DNA from 3 places in the Streptomyces sp. NPDC092369 genome. Region 1 is predicted to be linked to each of the others. Evidence: riboswitches for the same ligand, from Rfam matches in the RefSeq annotation. Region 1 holds a riboswitch; each other region holds the start of a gene.

Region 1 (4,271 bases):
GCCGCACAGAGTGCAGCGCCACCGCGTGGCTGCGGTGGGCAGGGGAACCGTCATCGTGACTGTCCGCTTTCCTTCTAGTGTCCGTGACGCCCGGCTTCCCCGGTGCGTGTGGCTCGTAACCCTACGGCCTGGCGCGTACCCGCCGCCCGCCCGTCCGCGGCGGCGAGGCGATCTGTGCGTGTGCGTCCGGTTACGCCATGCTCTGTGTCCATGATCAGCAACTGGAGCGCGTCGGTCGGCAGGACGGTCAGAACGGTCCGGATGCCGTCGGCACCGGTGACGTACGGACTGATCGCGTTGTGCTGTCTGGTCTTCGCGGTCGGCCCGGCCTCGGGACTGAATCCGGCCTACGGCTCCGGGGACGCGCTGCTCGCCGCGCAGCGGGCCTATTTCCACCGCTGGGGCGTGGTCCCGGCGGACCTCTTCGCGGACCCCGCCGGCTCCGCCCTCACCCCCGCCACGGCCCTCTTCATCCACGGCAGCTGGGTCCACCTGCTCGGCAACATGCTCTTCCTCTACGTCTTCGGCGTGCTGACCGAGGAGCGGATGGGCCGCGTGCAGTTCACGCTCTTCTACCTCGTCTGCGGCTATCTCGCCCTGCTGGGGTACGCGGCCGCCAACTCCTCCTCCGACCAGTCCCTGGTGGGAGCGTCGGGGGCGATCTCGGCGATCCTGGGCGCGTTTCTGTACCTGTTCCCCGGGGCGCGGGTGACGAGCCTGCTGCCGTTCCTGTTCTTTCTGCCGATGCGGTTTCCCGCGTGGGTGGTGCTGCCGTTCTGGGCGGCGCTGCAGTGGGTGGCGGCGGGGCGGGCGGAGCAGGGGCCCGGGGTGGCGTATCTGGCCCACCTGGTGGGCTTCTCGCTGGGCTTCGGCTACGCGTGGGCCCGTTTCCGCCGTAGGACTAGAGTAAGGGCCGCCCCAGCTCCGGCCCCCGAGGGAGAGAACCAGCCGTGATCACCGCGATCGTCCTCATCAAGACCAGCGTGGACCGGATCCCCGAGATCGCGGAGTCGATTGCCTCGCTGGAATCTGTGAGCGAGGTGTTCTCCGTGACGGGTACGTATGACTTGATCGCGATGGTTCGGGTCAAGGAGCACGAGGACCTCGCCGAGGTGATCCCTGGGCGTATCAGCAAGATCCCCGGGGTTGAGGGCACGGACACGCATGTGGCGTTTCGGACGTACTCCCAGCATGACCTTGAGGCGGCTTTTGCTATCGGGTTGGACTCGTGATCGGCGCCCAATCGTCTGCGGAGCGCGGTTCGTGTGCGACTGCCGGCCGGATGTGGCTGGTCGCGCAGATCCCCGCGCCCCTTAGGAGCCTCTAGCCCACCGTCGGGACGCAGCGGCCGTTCTCCGTCGTGTACTTCCACTTCGCGCCGTCAGTCACCAGTTCCTTGACGGCGTTGATGAAGCGCTCGACGTGCTCGTCGGGGGTGCCCGCGCCGAAGCTCACCCGGATCGCGTTGAGGGACTTCTCGCCCGGGGCCGCCTCGGGGGCGCCGCATTCACCCTGGGTCTGGGGGTCGGTGCCCAGGAGGGTGCGGAGCAGGGGGTGGGCGCAGAAGAGGCCGTCGCGGACGCCGATGCCGTACTCGGCCGAGAGGGCGGCGGCGAAGTGGGAGCTGTTCCAGCCGTCGACGACGAAGGAGATCACGCCCACGCGCGGGGCGTCGTCGCCGAAGAGGGACAGGACCTTCACCTGCGGGACCTCCGCCAGGCCCGCCCGCACCTTCTCGATCAGGTGCTGCTCGCGTGCGACCAGCGTGTCGAAGCCCGCCTCGGTCAGCGCCTTGCAGGCCGACGCGATGGAGTAGGCGCCGATGACGTTCGGGGAGCCCGCTTCGTGCCGCGCGGCGGTCTCGTGCCACTCCACGTCCACTCCCCCGTCCTCGCGCCGGGCGACCTTGCGGCTGGCGCCGCCGCCCGCGAGGTAGGGGTCGGCGGCCTGGAGCCAGTCGGCGCGGCCGGCCAGGACGCCGGAGCCGAAGGGGGCGTAGAGCTTGTGGCCGGAGAAGGCGATCCAGTCGACGTCGAGGTCCTGGACGGAGACCGGGTGGTGCGGGGCGAGTTGGGCGGCGTCCAGGACGATCCGCGCGCCGTGGGCGTGCGCGGCGGCGGCCAGTTCGCGGACCGGCCACAGCTCGCCGGTGACGTTCGAGGCGCCCGTGACGCAGACCAGGGCCGGACCGTAGGGGTCCCGGTCGGCGAGGGCCTTTTCGAGGGTCTCGACGGCCTGGGCCGGGGTGCGCGGGGCGTTGAGGTAGGTGACGCGGGCGTCCTGCCAGGGCAGCAGCGAGGCGTGGTGCTCGGTCTCGAAGACGAAGACCTGGCAGTCGGCGGGCAGGGCCGCGGCGAGGAGGTTGAGGGAGTCCGTGGTGGAGCGGGTGAAGATCAGCTGGTCGTCGGGGCGGCAGTCGAGGAACTCCTCGACCGTCTTCCGCGCGTTCTCGAAGAGGTCGGTGGAGAGTTGCGAGAGGTAGCCCGCCCCGCGGTGGACGCTGCCGTAGTACGGGGCGTAGGCCGCCACGTCGTCCCAGACGCGCTGGAGGGCGGGGGCGCTGGCCGCGTAGTCGAGTGCCGCGTAGGTGACCTCGCCGCCCGTGACGAGCGGGACGGTGACGTCCCGGCCCAGAACGGGCAGCTGGGCACAAATGGTCTGGGCGGCGGCAGTGGTGGAGACAGACATGGCGAACTCCCGTGAGAGGCAAGGCGGTTCCGCCGTGCGAGCAGGCTGGGCTCAAGCACGGAGGGGTGAAAGGGGGTGTGCGGAGGCGGGGCTCGACGCCCTATCGCATTCGCTTGCTCACGGAGAACTCCCTCGATGACCAGGACCCCTGGTGTCTTTCGAGGGGCCCGCGCTTGCCGCAGACCTCGCTGCCTACGGCCTGGTCTTCACCCGGGGCACCCCGCCACGGACGGAGGGTTGCCGGACAGTCGGCCGGGGCCTCATGACTGTCACTCATGACCTGGTCCGAAAACTTACGCGATGTGATCGTCGTCCCGCAACCCGTGTCCGGATCGCGGGACGACCACCGCCGTACCGCTACGCGTTGCTGGCTGCCGCCCAGCGTTCCAGAGTCCGCTTGGCGGCGCCCGAGTCGATCGACTCCGCCGCCTTCTCCATCCCGGCCCTGAGCCGGTCCGCCAGCGGCCCGTCCTGCGCCTCCAGGGCCACCAGGGCGGCTGCCGAGTTCAGGAGTACGGCGTCCCGCACCGGGCCCGTCTCGCCGTCCAGGAGCCGGCGGGCGACGGCCGCGTTGTACTCGGGGTCGGCGCCGCGCAGCGCCTCCACCGGGACCAGCGGGAGGCCCACGTCACGGGGGTCGAAGGTCTCCTCGGTGACCTTGCCGTCGCGGACGATCCACACCCGGGAGGTGGCCGTGGTCGTCAGCTCGTCGAGGCCGTCGTCACCCCGGAACACCAGGGAGGAGTTGCCGCGCTCGGCGAAGACGCCCGCGATGATGGGCGCCATCCGCGGGTCGGCGACCCCGACCGCCTGGGCGCGCACCTTGGCGGGGTTGGTGAGCGGGCCGAGCGCGTTGAACACCGTGCGAATGCCCAACTGGCCGCGCGCGGCGCCCGCGTGACGCAGGGCCGGGTGGAACTTGATCGCGAAACAGAAGGTGATCCCGGCCTCCTCGGCGACCTCGGCCACCCGCTTCGGGGTCAGCTCCAGGTTGACGCCGAGACGCTCCAGGACGTCGGAGGCGCCGGACGCGGAGGACGCGGCGCGGTTGCCGTGCTTGACGACCTTCGCGCCCGTGCCGGCGATCACGATCGAGGACATCGTGGAGATGTTCACCGTCTTCGCGCCGTCGCCGCCGGTCCCGACGATGTCCACCGTCTTCCCGGACACCTCGATCACGTTGGCGTGCGCGTACATCGCGCGCACCAGACCGGTGATCTCCTCGACGGTCTCGCCCTTGGCCCGCAGCGCCACCACGAACCCGGCGATCTGCGCGTCCGTCGCCTCGCCCCGCATGATCTGGTCCATCGCCCAGAAGGTGGCGTCGGCGTCCTGGTCCCTGCCGTACAGCAGGGAGTTCAGTACCTCGGGCCAGGAACGGGCCGCCGCGGTGTCGCCTCCAGCGGGGGTCACAGCGCTCATACGGCCGCTCCTGGGTGTCGTAGAAATGTGCGTCGGGACGTGCGTCGAAAGACGTGCACCACCCTATCCAGCGCGCGGCACGGCGAAGGGCCCCGTCCGGTGTTCGGACGGGGCCCTTCGACTGTGGCGTGGCGACGCCTCAGCGATCAGTGGTGGCCGTG
Region 2 (4,271 bases), on a different contig from region 1:
CGCGTCGAACAGGTACCCCTGCGTATTGGGCACCGCGACGTCCGGCTGCGTACGGCCGGCCGTGTCCGTGGCGCGGGCCAGCAGGTGGGTGGCACCGGGTGCCTCGGGCCGCCAGTTCAGGGACCAGCGGGTCCACGTGCCGGTACGGGGACGGTCGTTCAGGTGGGCGCGCCGCCAGCTCGCCCCGCCGTCGGTGCTGATGTCGACGCGGTCCACAGCACCCGCGCCCGACCACGAGCGCCCGTGCAGCACGTGCCGGCGGCCCGCCGCGAACGTGGCCCCGCTCGCCAACTCGAAGGCGCTCTTGATGGCCTGCCGGGTGAGCGGGGCACTGCCGCCCTCCGGGTAGGAGGGACCGAACAGTCGGTAGAACGTAATGTTCCAGGGCGAGAGGAGCGGCTGCGCGGACACCTCGATGTCGCCGACCCACTTGATCGACGCGATCCCCACCCAGGACGGCACCAGCACCCGCACCGGGTACCCGTGGTCGTACGGCAGTGGCTCGCCGTTCATCTCGTACGCGAGCAGCACGTCGTCCAGCGCCTTGGCCAGCGGCAGCGGACGGCGTACGCGGCCCAGGCTCTCGCCACCGCTGACGTACTCGGCGTCCAGGCCGCGCGGTTGCACGTCCACGGCGTTGCGGGACAGTCCGGCCCTGCGCAGTACGTCGGCCAGGCGCACCCCGCGCCAGCGCGCGACGCCGATCGCTCCCAGGGTCCACGCGGTGCCGGTGACCGTGTCGCCCTGCTGGGTCGTGTAGTAGGAGCGGCCGTTGCCGGCGCACTCGACGAACGCGGTACGGGTGACGGACGGCAGGGCGCGCAGATCGTCGTAGCCGAACTCCACCGGGCGGTCCTCGCCGGGAGCTCCCCGCAGTCCGCTCCCCCACAGCCGCAGCCGCCAGTCGTCGGCCTCAAGGACGGGGGTGGCGGTGTGGTTGCGCACGAAGAACAGGTCGTTGGGGGTGTGATGGCCGATTCCGCGCAACGCCTCCCAGCGGGTCTCGGCGTTGGTGCCGCGCTCGATGAACCACTCGGGCGGCAGGGGTTTGACGATGCCGGGAACGGCGGCGCGGGCGGGCCTGGTACCGCCGAGTGCGGTCCCGGCGGCGGTGGCGGCGAGCAGCGTGAGCAGTCGTCGGCGGCTGACCCCGTCGGCCCTGGCCTCACCGGCCAGCCACTGGTTCAACCTGCGGCGGTCGTAGTCGGTTTCGTGGCGGTGACCGGGCGGGGGAACGGGTGTCGGCATGGCGGTTCCTCGTCATGTCTGAGCGAAGAGTGCGGGCGGCACGGAGGATCGCGAGACGTGCCGGTGGATGCACAACCGGCTTGTCCTGCGCGGCTGTTGGCAGAGGTGCGAGAAGGTGCTCGATCAGCCGGTCGGTCGACACAGCGCGGCGGCCACGCGGACGAGGTCCACGGCGCGGCGACGGGTCAGCGACTGCGACAACGGCATGGCGGGATGCAAACACGCGGAGCGGAAGGTGTCAACGAGGCGTTGGCATCCGCCCGCACGGCAGCGCGGGGAGGGTGGTTGACGGGTGAAGCGCTCCATTGACGTATGACGACGTCGATCCGTATGATCACGAACGGCATCGAGTGTCAGCGTCAAGCCCTGGCTTGCTGACCGGCAACCCTCCGACGCGGTGGGGTGCTCCAGGTGAAAGCCCGGCAGGATCACCGACGATCTCTGCAAGCGCGGGACCCCTTGGCCGGGGCGGAGATGTGGAGGACGGTCGTGCGACACAGCAGTGACCTGAACGCCTTCTCCTGGCTCTCCCGTCGACGTCACATCGACCTTCAGCGCTTCGCCGGCTGTCTCTGTCGCAGCTGACCGTTTGTCCGCGTCGCAGCCGACCGCCCCGACCACGTCCGTCCGACGTCCGTCGCGGCCCGTAGGCATTCCCGCCTGACTTCCTGAACTGCACTGCCCCGTCATCGGCGTTGCGCCGACCGGTGCGGCCTGCCCGCGCGCGGTCGCGATCCCCCGGGGGGGCACACGCGTAGTGACACGAGTAGGAGCACCCTCCGTGACAGCACATCCGGATTTCCGACCCACCCGGTGGGCGGCACTGGCCGCCCTCCTGACCACCAGCGTCCTTCTGACCGCCTGCGGCTCCGGCGGCGACGGCTCGGACAGCGGCAGCGGCAGCGGCAGCGGCAGCGGCCCGGCGAAGTCCGGTGGCTCCTTGACCTTCGCGGTGGGCTCCGACGCCGGCTGCGTGGACCCGCAGCAGGTGGCCAGCAACGACACCATCTACTCGGTGCGGCAGATCGTGGACTCCCTCACCGACCAGGACCCGCAGACCGGCAAGATCGTGCCGTGGCTGGCGAAGAGCTGGGACATCAGCTCCGACGCGACGACGTTCACCTTCCATCTCCGATCGGGTGTCACCTTCAGTGACGGGTCCAGGCTGACCGCGCAGGTGGTCAAGGACAACTTCGACGCGGTCCCGAAGCTGGGTGCCCTCGGCACTCTCGCCGAGGGCTATCTGAGTGGCGTCAAGAGCACCACCGTGGTCGACCCGCTCACCGTCAAGGTGACCTTCCAGCAGCCCAACGCCCAGTTCCTGCAGGCCACTTCGACGCACTCGCTGGGCATCGAGTCCTCTGCGAGCGCGAAGAGGACCCCGCAGCAGAAGTGCAGCGAGGGAGTGGTCGGCTCCGGGCCCTTCGTCCTGAAGCAGTACGTCCAGAACCAGTCGATCACCCTGGCCAAGCGCACGGGTTACACCTGGGGTTCCTCGCTGTGGAGCAAGAAGGGCGAGGCCTATCTCGACAAGCTGGTGTTCAAGGTGGTGCCCGAGGCGGGCGTGCGGGCCGGCAGCCTCCAGTCCGGTCAGGTGGACGCGATCAGCAGCGTCGGCAAGGCCAACGAGGCGGCGCTGAAGGGCGGCCCGGTGACCCTGGCGCGACGGGCCAATCCCGGTGCGGTGTTCAACCTGGCGCTCAACAACTCCCGGCCGGCCCTCAAGGACGTCAAGGTGCGGCAGGCGATCCAGTACGCCGTCAACCGGCAGGAGATCGCCGACGCCGTCTTCCCCACCGGCACCCATCCGGCCACCAGCATCCTGGCGCGCACCACACCGGACTACGAGGACCTGGGCAGCGACCTCGGGTTCGACGCGGCCAAGGCCAAGTCACTGCTGGACTCGGCCGGTTGGAAGACGGGTGGCGACGGCATCCGCACGAAGGGCGGCGCCAAGCTGAGCCTGACCGTCAAGTGGTTCGCCAACGCGGCCACCAACCAGCCGGCGCTGGAACTGATCCAGCAGCAGCTCAAGGCCGTCGGCATCGACGTGGTGCTCAAGGAGTTGCAGATCTCCCAGATCGCGACCGTGCAGCAGAGCGGTGACTTCGACGGCCTGTGGGGGAACCTCACCCGGGCCGACCCCGACATCCTGCGCACGCTGTACTCCACCGGGTTGGCCAACACCTACCGCCTCCCGAAGAGCTCGCTGGACACGGCGCTGACCCGGCAGGCGGCCACGACCGACGCGGCCAAGCGGAAGGAACTGGCCGGAACGGCACAGCAGTTGATCGTGACGAACGCGTACGTCGTACCCGTGGTGGAGCTGCAGACCCAGCTGGGCGTGTCGACGAAGGTGCACAACCTGGACTTCGACGCCTCCAGCCGGATCCAGCTGCACGACACCTGGATCGGTTAGATCGTGCGCGGCTATGTGATCAAGCGCGTCGCGCAGGCGATCGGTGTGCTGTGGGCGGCGTACACGGTGTCGTTCCTGGTGCTGGACTTCCTGCCCGGTGACCCGGTCTCGGCGATGGCCGGGGCCGGGGCGGACTCCGGGCAGGTCGATCCGGCCCAACTCGCCGCGCTGCGCCACCAGTACGGCTTCGACAAGCCGGTCCTGGCGCAGTACGCCGACTACCTCGGCAAGGCGGTCCGCGGTGACTTCGGCGACGCGGTCTCCACCGGCCGGCCGGTGACCTCGACGCTCGCGGACGCGCTGCCCCAGACACTGCAGTTGACCGGTGCCGCGCTGCTGCTCGCGGTGGTCCTCGGCGGCGGTCTGGCCATACTGGCCACCTACACCTCGCAGCGCTGGCTGCGCCAACTGCTGCTGTCCTTGCCGCCGTTGGGAGTGTCCGTACCGACGTTCTGGACCGGCCTGCTGCTCGTCGAGACCTTCTCCTTCCGGTTGCACTGGTTTCCGGCCTTCGGCAACGACGGACTGCGCGGGCTGGTCCTGCCGGCCGTGACGCTGGCGATCCCGACCGGTGCGCAGGTGGCTCAGGTGCTGGCCAAGAGCC
Region 3 (4,271 bases), on a different contig from region 1:
GAAGGGAATCCTAGTGAACAGGTAGGGAATGACATGAGGCGCCTTGGACCGGTCACCGTACGCGTGAGCCGCTCGCCTCTCCTCACCTCCCGCCGCCACATCGATCTGCTGCGCGTCTGCAGCGCGATCAGCCGCCTCGGCTGAGCCGCGCCCCTCCCGTGCCCGCGACGCCCACGCGTCGTCCCGCGACCGGACGCCACCGGCGTCGTCCGACCGCCGCGCACGGCTGAGCCCGGCCCCTTCCCGTCCGACGTCGCTACCGCCGCGCGCACGTCCGCGCCCGCTCCCGGGGAGAGTCATGTCCGTCACACCGCTGGCCGCCCACACCACCGCTCCGTCCACGCCCGCCTTCCGGGGCCGCATCGGCGGCGATCCGCGCAGCGGCCACTACGCCGTTCCGCGCCGCTACCGCCTCCATCTGTCCACCGCGTGTCCCGACGGCCTGCGCATCGCCGTCACCCACAGCCTGCTCGGCCTGGACACCGTCTGTCCGGCCACCTACCTGCCCGCCGTCCCCGACTCCGCGGAGGACGGCCACTCCGTGCTGCGCCCGCTGTACGAGGCGAGCGCCCACCGGTACTCAGGACCGGCCGTCGGACCGGTGCTCAGCGACGACTGGTCCGGGCGGATCGTCAGCACCCACGCCCCGGACATCACCCGCGACCTCGCCCGCCGCTTCGGCGCCGACCGGCTCTCGCTCTACCCGTGCGGCGCCGAGTCGGAGATCGAGGCCGTCGAGCGGATGTGCGCACAGGACATCGAGGGGGCCGCCCAGCGCGCCGGACAGTCCGACGGCGAGCAGACGGAGCGGGACGCGGCCCTGGAGACGCTGCTGGAGTCGCTGGGCGCGCTGGAGCGCTGGCTCGTCGGCCGCGAATACATGATTCGGGATCAGATCACCGCCGCCGACGTCGAGTTGTGGGTCACGCTGGTCCAGCTCGACACCGTGCACCGCGACCACCTCGACGCCTCCGCGGTCCAGCGCATCGCCGACCACCCCACTCTGTGGGCGTACGCCCGCCGCCTGGCCGCCCACCCCGCCTTCGGCACCCACCTCGACCTGGACGGGATCGCCCGCCGCCATCACGCCCGTTGCCGGGGACTGGAGGCGGCCGGCGCGGCCGTGCAGATCCTCGACTGGGCGGCCCACGCGGCCCGATAGCCGTCGCACAGCGGCTCCACAGCCGTTCCAGTCGGTGGACCGGCGTTGACATTCGTTCGGGCAAGTGTCTTGAATATCGCCCAGAACGGTCATGAGTGTCAGCGACAAGCCCTGGCTTGCTGACCGGCAACCCTCGCACCGCGGTGGGGTGCCCCAGGTGACGACCGGACCGGATGACGTTTCGGTAAGCGCGCGGCCCCTTTCGGGGGGCCACCCAACAGTGACAGGTGACGCCATGTACGCAGCTCCCAGGACGGCCGCATGCCGCCCGCAGGGCTGCGTACCGTCGTACGCGAACCTGTTCGTCGCCGACCGCGCCGTCGATCTGCTCCGGGTCAGCAGCGCACTGTGTACCGCACCGGGCCGCGCCCGCTGTCGGGGCTGACGACCACCGCTCAGCCCGCGCACCTCTGACGCACACCCGCCTCCGCCGGTGTGCAGTTCCCCTCCCCGCCCCCAGTCCCGCGCAGCCGCGCGCGCCGCCCGTCGTCGCGCGTCCACCGCCGGGGTCCGGGGTGTCCGAACCTGCCGGAGCCCACTATGAGTGAACCCCCTGGCGCAGCCGTGTCCCTCGCCGAGGCACCGCCTGCCGACGAACCGTCAAAACCCCTCACGGCACAGCGAGTTCAGCCGCTGCGCCGACCGGGACGCTGGATCGCCACCGCGGTCGTGCTGGTCCTCGCGATCCAGTTCGTGCACGGCCTGGCGACCAACCCGTTCTACCAGTGGGACCGCTTCGGATACTGGTTCCTGCGGCCGACCATCCTCGACGGCCTGCTCATCACCCTCGAAGTGGCCGCCTACAGCGCGGTGCTCGGCCTCCTCGGCGGCATCCTGCTCGCCCTGGCCAGGCTCTCCAAGTCCCCGGTGCTGCGCGCGGTGAGCTGGACCTACGTCTGGGCCCTGCGCTCGATCCCGCTGATCGTGGTGCTGCTCTTCCTCTACAACTTCAGCGCCCTGTACAAGACGTTGAGTGTCGGCGTCCCCTTCGGGCCCGCCTTCTTCTCCTTCGACGAGTCGAAGCTGGCCACCGACATGGTCGTCGCCGTCATCGGCCTCAGCCTCAACGAGGCGGCCTACGCGGCCGAAGTGGTCCGCGGCGGCATCCTCTCCGTCGACCAGGGCCAGCACGAGGCGGCCTCCGCCCTCGGCCTGCCCAAGAGCTACCAGTTCCGCAGGATCGTCTTCCCGCAGGCGCTGCGCTCCATCACCCCGAACTACGTCAACCAGCTGATCGGCCTGATCAAGAGCACCTCGCTGGTCTTCTACGTCTCCCTGCTGGACCTGTTCGGCTCCGCGCAGACGATGGGCTCCACCTATCCCGGCGACATCGTGCCGCTGCTCCTGGTCGTCACCGTCTGGTACCTGATCCTGACCAGCGTGGTGTCCGTCATCCAGTTCTACGTCGAGCGGTACTACGCCCGGGGCGCCACGCGCTCCCTGCCGCCGACCCCGATCCAGAAGCTCCGCACCGGCCTCACCGATCTGCGGGCCCGCATCCGCCGGGAGGCCGCCGTATGAGCGCGAACACACTTCAGTCACCGGTGGATGTCGTCCCGGCCGCCGTCGAGGTGCACGACGTGCACAAGTGGTACGGCGCCCACCGGGTGCTGGACGGCGTCGACCTGACCGTACGGCCCGGCGAGGTCACCGTCGTCCTCGGCCCGTCCGGCTCCGGGAAGTCCACGCTGCTGCGGGTCATCAACCACCTGGAGAAGCCGGAGATCGGCTACGTCAGCGTCAACGGCGAACTGATCGGTGTGAAGCGCCAGGGGGAGAGGCTGAAGGAGCTGAGCGAGCGGGCCATCCTCGCCCAGCGCAGCCGGATCGGCTTCGTCTTCCAGAACTTCAACCTGTTCCCGCACCTGACCGTCCTCGACAACGTGGCCGCGGCCCCGGTCGCCACCGGCCGGCTCGGCAAGCCCGAAGCCCTGGAACTGGCCCGCGAGTTGCTCGGCCGGGTGGGGCTCGGCGAGAAGGCCGGCGCCTATCCGCGACAGCTGTCCGGGGGCCAGCAGCAGCGCGTCGCCATCGCACGCGCCCTCGCCCTGCGGCCCGGCGTCATCCTCTTCGACGAGCCGACCTCCGCCCTCGACCCCGAACTCGTGGGTGAAGTCCTCGCCGTCATCAAGGACTTGGCGACCAGCGGCACCACCCTCGTCATCGTCACCCACGAGATCGGCTTCGCCCGCGAGGTCGCCGACCGGGTCGTCTTCATCGACGGCGGAAAGATCGTCGAGCAGGGCCCGCCCCACGAGGTCCTCGACAAGCCGCAGCACGAACGGACCCGCGACTTCCTCAGCAAGGTCCTCTGAACCCCCCTCTTCACCTACCGCCACTTTCCAAGTCCCGAACACCGAACCTAGGAACAGCCATGTCTCCCCTCAGCCTTCGCAGCAGACTCACTCGCGGACTCACCGCCGGCACCGTCGTCGCCGCCCTCGCCGGCGGGCTCGCCGCCTGCGGGGGAGACAGCGACGCGGCCACCACGACCGACAACGCCGCCGCCGGTTCGGTGACCGTGGGTGCCCTGTCCCTCGGCGCCGCCAAGGAGACCACGCTGAAGGTCTCCGAAGTGAAGTCGATCAGCGCCGAGTTGCCCAAGGACATAGCCAAGAGCGGCAAGCTGGAGATCGGCGTCGGCTTCCTGCCCGCCGGCTCACCGCCGCTCGGCTACGTCGGCTCGGACCAGAAGACCCTCACCGGTTCGGAGACCGACATCGGCCGCCTGGTCGCCGCCGTCCTCGGCCTCAAGCCCGAGCTGAAGAACTCCACTTGGGAGAACCTCTTCATCGGCCTGGACAGCGGCAAGGTCCAGGTCGCCTTCTCCAACGTGACCGACACCGAGGAGCGCAAGGCGAAGTACGAGTTCGCCTCCTACCGCGAGGACAACCTCGGCTTCGCGGTGAAGGCCGACAACACCTGGAACTTCGACGGCAATTACGAGAACCTCGCCGGCAAGACCGTCGCCGTGGGCGCCGGCACCAACCAGGAGCGGATCCTCCTGGAGTGGAAGAAGAAGCTGGCCGCCGAGGGCAAGAAGGCGCTCACCGTCAAGTACTTCCAGGACAACAACAGCACCTACCTCGCGCTGACCTCCGGAAAGATC

Evidence for each region. A riboswitch is a leader RNA that binds a small molecule or an ion and turns the genes downstream of it on or off. The one in region 1 is predicted to bind S-adenosylmethionine.
Region 2: it holds a riboswitch for S-adenosylmethionine, as region 1 does, so the genes downstream of both, ACIQI8_RS36810 (putative leader peptide) here and ACIQI8_RS11865 (aminotransferase class V-fold PLP-dependent enzyme) in region 1, are expected to answer to the same signal.
Region 3: it holds a riboswitch for S-adenosylmethionine, as region 1 does, so the genes downstream of both, ACIQI8_RS04150 (amino acid ABC transporter permease) here and ACIQI8_RS11865 (aminotransferase class V-fold PLP-dependent enzyme) in region 1, are expected to answer to the same signal.

The regions. Positions count from the first base shown of each region.
Region 1 covers NZ_JBIVQP010000002.1:484,571-488,841, forward strand. Annotated here, with positions in the region: gene ACIQI8_RS11850 (hypothetical protein) at 1-54, opposite strand, end outside; gene ACIQI8_RS11855 (rhomboid family intramembrane serine protease) at 211-954, shown strand; gene ACIQI8_RS11860 (Lrp/AsnC ligand binding domain-containing protein) at 951-1,232, shown strand; gene ACIQI8_RS11865 (aminotransferase class V-fold PLP-dependent enzyme) at 1,324-2,688, opposite strand; SAM riboswitch class IV at 2,853-2,969, opposite strand; gene trpD (anthranilate phosphoribosyltransferase) at 3,046-4,110, opposite strand; gene ACIQI8_RS11875 (cytochrome bc complex cytochrome b subunit) at 4,257-4,271, opposite strand, start outside.
Region 2 covers NZ_JBIVQP010000007.1:409,403-413,673, forward strand. Annotated here, with positions in the region: gene ACIQI8_RS36805 (sulfite oxidase) at 1-1,248, opposite strand, end outside; SAM riboswitch class IV at 1,591-1,704, shown strand; gene ACIQI8_RS36810 (putative leader peptide) at 1,723-1,833, shown strand; gene ACIQI8_RS36815 (ABC transporter substrate-binding protein) at 2,030-3,667, shown strand; gene ACIQI8_RS36820 (ABC transporter permease) at 3,671-4,271, shown strand, end outside.
Region 3 covers NZ_JBIVQP010000001.1:937,440-941,710, reverse strand. Annotated here, with positions in the region: gene ACIQI8_RS04160 (putative leader peptide) at 34-144, shown strand; gene ACIQI8_RS04155 (glutathione S-transferase C-terminal domain-containing protein) at 299-1,162, shown strand; SAM riboswitch class IV at 1,250-1,359, shown strand; gene ACIQI8_RS04150 (amino acid ABC transporter permease) at 1,703-2,683, shown strand; gene ACIQI8_RS04145 (amino acid ABC transporter ATP-binding protein) at 2,680-3,477, shown strand; gene ACIQI8_RS04140 (ABC transporter substrate-binding protein) at 3,537-4,271, shown strand, end outside.